Regions from separate parts of the Kitasatospora sp. NPDC023385 genome, predicted to be linked through region 2. Evidence: riboswitches for the same ligand, from Rfam matches in the RefSeq annotation. Region 2 holds a riboswitch; the other holds the start of a gene.
What was found. A riboswitch is a leader RNA that binds a small molecule or an ion and turns the genes downstream of it on or off. The one in region 2 is predicted to bind thiamine pyrophosphate.
Positions count from the first base shown of each region.

Region 1: linked by a shared signal. The riboswitch ahead of AC0B61_RS03565 (purine-cytosine permease family protein) and the one ahead of thiO (glycine oxidase ThiO) in region 2 are both predicted to bind thiamine pyrophosphate.

Region 1 is NZ_JBVOOL010000002.1:146,796-150,195, reverse strand. It holds gene AC0B61_RS03570 (S1C family serine protease) at 1-1,714, opposite strand, end outside; TPP riboswitch at 1,924-2,070, shown strand; gene AC0B61_RS03565 (purine-cytosine permease family protein) at 2,063-3,400, shown strand, end outside.
Region 2 is NZ_JBVOOL010000012.1:90,590-93,989, forward strand. It holds gene AC0B61_RS20090 (thiazole synthase) at 1-201, opposite strand, end outside; gene thiS (sulfur carrier protein ThiS) at 203-412, opposite strand; gene thiO (glycine oxidase ThiO) at 409-1,605, opposite strand; TPP riboswitch at 1,600-1,712, opposite strand; gene AC0B61_RS20105 (NAD(P)/FAD-dependent oxidoreductase) at 1,827-3,032, shown strand; gene AC0B61_RS20110 (Rv2175c family DNA-binding protein) at 3,128-3,400, shown strand, end outside.

The sequences.
Region 1 (3,400 bases), on a different contig from region 2:
TGACGTCGCCCGGCTTGAGGCCGGCCTTGTCGGCCGCGCCGCCGGGGGTGACGGCGGGCTGGCCCTGGATGTCCTTGGTCTGGATCTGCGCGCCGTCGCCCTTGTAGTCGTCGTTGCGGAGCACGTCGAGCTTGGCGTAGACCGGCTTGCCGGTCTTGATCAGGGTGTCCGCGACCCACTTGGCCTGGTTGATCGGGATGGCGAAGCCCAGGCCGATGCTGCCGGCCCGGCCGTTGGCGGAGGCGTTCGACTGGATCGCCGAGTTGATGCCGACCACCGCGCCGCCGGAGTCGAGCAGCGGGCCGCCGGAGTTGCCGGGGTTGATCGAGGCGTCGGTCTGCAGGGCGTTCATGTACGAGGCCTGCGAGCCGGTCTCGTCGCCGGAGGCCACCGGGCGGTCCTTGGCGCTGATGATGCCGCTGGTGACGGTGGACTCCAGGCCGTACGGCGCACCGATCGCGACGGTGGCGTCGCCGACGTTGACCTTGTCGGAGTCGGCCAGCGGCAGCGGGGCCAGCTTGCCCTTCGGCGGGTTTTCGATCTTGACCACGGCAACGTCGTAGCCCTCGGCGTGGCCCAGCACCGAGGCGTTGTAGGACGTACCGTCGGCGAACTTGACGGTCAGTTTGCCGCCGTTGAGGGTCGGCGCGACCACGTGGTTGTTGGTGAGGATGTGGCCCTCGGTGTCGAAGACGAAGCCGGTGCCGGTGCCCGACTCCCCGTTGCCCTGCGCCTTGATGGTGACGACGCTGGGCAGCGCCTTCTGCGCGATGCCGGCGATCGAACCGGGGGCGGGCTCGTTCTTCTGGGTGTCGCTGGCCTGGACGGTGGTGCTGCGATGGTCGTCCGCGGAGCTGCTGGTGCCGTTGCGGTCGGCGACGGTCACCCCGAGCGCGCCGCCGGCCACGCCGGCGACCAGCGCGACGGCCGCGATCAGGGCCACCAGACCGCCGCGCTTCTTGCCCGGGCCGCCGCCGTGGGGGCCGCCGGGGTACTCGGACGGGTAGCCGAGCGGGCCCGTCGGGCCGCCGGGGTAGCCCGCGCCGCCTGAGGAGGAGTCGTGGGTCGGACCCCAGCCGCCGAGCGGCTGGCCGGCACCGAACGGGTGGTGGCCGGGCGCGGCGGGCGCTCCGGGGACGGGGGCGGCCGGGGTGCCGGGGGCGGCCGGGGCCGCGCCGTACGCGTCGTGCGCGCCGGCGGCCGGGACGCCGTGGGTCGGGGTGGCGTACGGGTTGCCGGCCGGCGGCAGCGCCGGGGCCGCGGGCGCGGCGGCCGGCGCGGCTCCCGCCGCGGTGGCGGGAGCCTCCGGGGCCGGGGGCAGGACCGGCGGCGGCGCGTCGACGTAGCCGGTGGCCGGGTCGACGGCGGGCTCGTCGGCGACGGACGCCGCGGGCGTCACGGGTGCGACGGGTGCGACGGGTGCCGCGGGTGCGACGGGTGCCGCGGGTGCGACGGCCGGGGCCTCCGGGGCGGGGACCTTCGTGAAGGCGACGGTGGGCTTGTGCCCGCCGCCCGCCGGGGCGGCCTCGACGGGTGCGGCCTCCGCCGCGTCGGCCCCCGCGTCAGCGGCCTCCGGCTCGGAGACCCGGCGGAAGGCCATGGTCGGCTGGTGCCCGCCCTGAGCGGGGCCTTCGGAAGCGGACTCGGCCGCCCCCTGGCCGGCGGGCTGCTCCCCCTGCGGCCCGGTGGGCCCAACCTCGCGCTCGGTGCTCACGGACGACCTCCATAGCTGGCAGAACCAAGGACCATAGTTTTTCGCATTGTCGATTCGATTGCCGTAAGGACCCCTCTGAAGAACTCATAAGAATCCTTAGCCGGCGCCGACGGCCGCGGCTCCCCGCCCCCCGCCGGACGTTCCGCGATGCGGACCGCTCAGGCCGTGGCCTTGGGTGTTCGCCCCTGTGCCGGTTAGCCTGTCGTTCCAAACTGACACGCGGGAGCTTGGACCCACCAGGCTGAGAGTGCGCATGTCGACCGTACGCCACGCGATCGCGGCGGACGTTCGAGGGGGCGCTGACCGCCGGAACCTGTCCGGGTAATGCCGGCGTAGGGAGTATCGGCCATGCCGTCTGCTTCGTCATCCTCTTCTTCGGGCGCCCACGCGTCCAAGGGTTTCCCCGAGTCCGGAGCTCCCGGGTCGGAGGTCACCACGACCGCGACCGCCGTCCTGGACCCCGCCGGCCGCGTCGAGGCCCCGCTGGTGCTGGACACCGAGCCGCCGCGCACGCTGCGCTTCCGGGACCACTTCGCGCTCTGGATGAACCTGGGCGTCAGCCTGATCGGCTTCTCCACCGCCGCCACCGTGCTCGGCGCCCCCGGCAGCGAGCTGTCGCTGGCCGCCGCGCTGACCGCGATCGCGGTCGGTACGGCGGTCGGCACCGCGATGCTCGGCGTGGCCGCGCTGATCGGCGCCCGGACCGGCGCCCCCGCGATGGCCAACCTGCGCGGGCTGTTCGGCACCCGGCTGTCGTACCTGCCGACGGTGCTGAACATCGTGCAGTGCGTCGGCTGGGGCGTGTTCGAGCTGCTGACGATCTCGGCGGGCGCCCAGACCGTCGCCCACACCACCGGCTACCGCTGGTTGTTCGTGCTGCTCGCGGGCGCGCTGACCACCGCGCTGACCATCTGGCCGCTGGGCTCGATCGCGGTGCTGCGCCGCTTCGTGGCCGGGGCGGTCGCCGTCGCGATGGTGTACTTCACCGTCCAGTTGGGCCGCCATGGCGTGCCCGACCCGGGCGCCGGCAACTGGCACGGCTTCCTGGGCGCGACCGACGCGATGATCGCGGTGTCGGTCTCCTTCGTCCCGCTGGCCGCCGACTACACCCGGCACTCGCGCACCGCGCGTTCGTCGTTCTGGGGCAGCTTCTCCGGCTACACGATCGCCCAGGTCTGGTGCTACGCGCTCGGTCTGATGGCGCTGCTGCAGTCCGGCGGCGACCCGAACAGGGTCTTCGACTCCTTCCTCGGTGTCTGGGCGGGCTGGCTGTTCCTGCTGGTCCTGGTGCTGCGCGAGACGGACCAGTCCTTCGCCAACGTCTACTCGACCGCGATGTCGGTGCAGAACCTGCTGCCGAAGGTGGACCGCCGGCTGCTCAGCGGCGGGATCGGCGTGCTGATCACCGTGCTGGCGCTGCGGATCGACAGGTTCACCGACACCTACACCAACTTCCTCGGTCTGATCGGCTCGGTGTTCGTGCCGCTGCTGGCGGTGCTGGCGGTGGACTTCTTCCTCGGCGCCGGCCGGCACGGCTGGAACCTCTCCGAGGACGCGCCGTCGCGCTGGACGATGCTGCTGCCGTGGGTGCTGGGCTTCGCGGTCTACCAGTTCATCGCGCCGACCGCGGTGGCCGGCTGGTGGACGGACTTCTGGACGTCCGCCCAGGCCGCCCTGCACTTCACC
Region 2 (3,400 bases):
CCGGATGCCGTTGCGGGTCAGTACGTCCAGGACGGAGCCCTGCGTGGTGGTGTCGACCCGGCGCATCGCGACGGTGGTCAGCTCGGTGCCGGAGGCGAGCAGGGCGCGCTCCAGGACCTCCAGGCTCGGCGCGCCGCCGGTGCCCATGATCAGCCGGGAGGAGAAGCCCGCCCCGGCGATGGTCAGCAGGTCGTCGGCCATCTCAGCCTCCCTGGACGGCGGTGAGGATCTCGACCCGGTCGCCGGTGTTCAACGGCGTATCGGACCACGAACTGCGCGGCACCACGGCCTCGTTGAGCGCGGCGGCGACGCCGGAGTTGGCCCGGCTCACGGTGGCGACCACCTCGGCGAGGGTGGCCGAGGCGGGCACCGCGCGGGGCTCGCCGTTGACGGTCAGTGCGATCTCGGTCATGCCAGGGCCTTCGTGGTGGAGCGGTCGGGGGAGGGTCGGTCGGGAGAGAACCGGGTGGGGGTGAACGGCTGTGCCAGCTCGGGGAGTTCGCCGCTGGCCAGGTACTCGGAGACCAGGTCGGCGGTCACCGGGGTGAGCAGCACGCCGTTGCGGTAGTGGCCGGTGGCGGCGACCAGGCCCGGCAGTGCCGTCGGGCCGAGCAGCGGGGCGTTGTCGGGCGAGCCGGGGCGCAGGCCGGCCGAGGTCTCCACCAGCGGGAGTTCGGTGATGCCCGGCACCAAATCGTGGGCGTCGCGCAGGAGTTCGTACACCCCGCCGGCGGTGACGGTGGTGTCGTAGCCCTGCTCCTCGGTGGTCGCGCCGATCACCAGCTCGCCGTTCTCCCGGGGCACCAGGTACAGGTGCCGGCCGCGCACCACCGCGCGGACGTTGCGGGAGAGGAACGGCCGGTAGGCGTCGGGGACGCGCAGCCGCAGGATCTGGCCCTTCACCGGGCGGATCGCGGGCAGCACGCCCTCGGGCAGGCCCGGCAGCCGGTGGCTGTGCGGCCCGGCGGCGAGGACGACCCGGTCGGCGGCCAGGCTCGCCCCGGTGCCCAGGCGGGCACCGACCGCCCGGCCGTCCTCGACCAGCAGCTCGACGGCCTCGGCGCGGTGCACGACCACGCCCGCCCGCTCGCCGGCCAGCAGCAGTGCCGTGAGCATCCGGCGGCCGTCCACCTGGTGGTCCTCGGCGACGTGCAGGCCGCCGCGCACCCCGGGGGCGAGCATCGGCTCCAGCCTGCGGGCCTCCCGGCCGGTCAGCCAGGCCGACTCCAGGCCGAGCCGCCGGTGGAAGGCGTGCAGCTCGCGCAGTTCCTCGCGGTCGTCGGAGTCCAGCGCGACGGCGACCGTGCCGCAGCGGCGGTAGCCGGTGTCCTCGCCGCCGCTCGCCTCGGTGAGCTCGGCGGCGAAGTCCGCGTAGCGCTCGTTCGAGGCCATGCCGAGGCGCAGCAGCGGCTCCTCGCCGTACTGCAGCTCGGTGACCGGGGCGAGCATCCCGGCCGCGACCCACCCCGCCCCGCCGCCCGGGGAGGGGTCGACCACGGTGGTCCGCAGCCCGCGCTGAGCCGACCGCCAGGCGACGGCGAGGCCGATGATGCCCCCGCCGATCACCAGGACGTCGGCGTGCGCGTCTGATGGCAAACGTGTCAAAGCCGCTCTTCTCCCTTCGCCGGTATGACCCGGATCAGGTTCGTACGGTCGCGGGCCGTGCCAGCCCGCCTCTCAGCCCGGTTCGCCGGGCTCCCGTGATGGTGTCCCCACCATAACGCCGGGGCCCGGTCCGGCCGAAGGCCCGTACGAAGGGTGGACAGGACGGCCGGGGGACGGGCGGGGAGGGCGGCCGCCAGGGGGCTCCACGGGTGCTGAGTACAGTGACGGGCGTGGCAGAACTGAGCGGAACGGATCAGGTGGTCGTGGTCGGGGCCGGGCTGGCCGGGGCGCAGTGCGCCCTGAAGCTGCGGCACGGCGGCTGGCGCGGGCGGATCGTCCTGCTCGGCGAGGAGCCGCACGCGCCGTACGACCGGCCGCCGCTCTCCAAGGACGTCCTGCTCGGCAAGAGCGACACCACCACCCTGGACATCGACTACGCGAACCTCGGCATCGAGGTGCTCACCGGCCGCCGCGCCACCGGCCTCACCCCCGGCGTGCTGCACACCGACGGCGGCGACCTGCCGTACGGCTCGCTGGTGATCGCCACCGGCGCCGTTCCGCGCGCCCTGCCCGGCGCCGAGCGCGCGCACCTGCTGCACACCCTGGACGACGCCCTGGCGCTGCGCGCGCTGCTCCGCCCCGGCCTGCGGCTGGTGCTGGTCGGCGCGGGCTGGATCGGCGCGGAGGTGTCCACGGCCGCCCGCGAGGCGGACTGCGAGGTGACCGTGGTCGAGGCGGGGCCGGCGCCGCTGCCCGGCGCGCTGCCGACCCCGATCGGCTCGGCGATGGCCGCCTGGTACGCCGAGGCCGGCGTCGACCTGCGCTGCGGGGTGGGCGTGGCCGCCGTCGAGCCCGGCGCGGTGCTGCTGGCGGACGGCTCGCACCTGCCCGCCGACGAGGTGGTGGTCGGCATCGGCGCCCGGCCCGCGACCGGCTGGCTGGCCGGCTCCGGCGTCGAACTGGACGGGACCGGCGCCGTCGTGGTGGACGGGCACCTGCGCACCGGCCTGCCCGGAGTCTTCGCGGCCGGCGACTGCGTCAGCTACCCCTCGGCCCGGGCCGGTGCCCGGCTCGCCGTCCAGCACTGGGACCACGCGCTGCAGTCCGGCGAGGCCGCCGCCGCGGCCGTCCTCGGCACGGACGCGCCGCCGTACGACCCGGTGCCGTACTTCTGGTCGGAGCAGTTCGGGCGGATGGTCCAGTACGCCGGCCGGCACGCCGAGGGCGACGAGCCGCTGTGGCGCGGCAGCCCGCAGGACGCCTCCTGGGCCCTGCTGTGGCTGCGCGACGGGGTGCCGAGCGCCCTGCTGACCGTGGACCGGCCGCGCGACCTCACCCAGGGGCGGCGGCTGATCGAGCGCGGCACCGCGCTGGACCCGGCCCGGGCGGCCGACCCGGCGGTGCCGTTGAAGTCGGCCACCGCCTAGCGGCGGCGCCCTGCGGGACGCTTCGGCGGTGCTCCGGCGGCCCCCGGGCGGGGGCTTTGGTGCGCGGCGGGCCTCCGAGGTGGCAGTCTGGTGGAGTGAGTGAGATCGAAAGCAAGATTGAAGCCCTGGTCCCCGAGTGGATGTACCTGCCCGACATCTCGGAGCAGTGGGGCGTCCGCGTCACCGAGGTCCGGGACCTGGTGCGCAGCGGCGGCCTGATCGCCGTCCGACGGGGCCCGAACAAGTCGCTGCAGGTGCCCGCGGCGTTCATCGACGGTCCGGGGCTGGTCAAGCACCTGTCCGGCACCCTGACCGTCCTGCGCGACTGCGGGTACAACGACGTCGAGATCCTGGAGTGGCTGTTCACC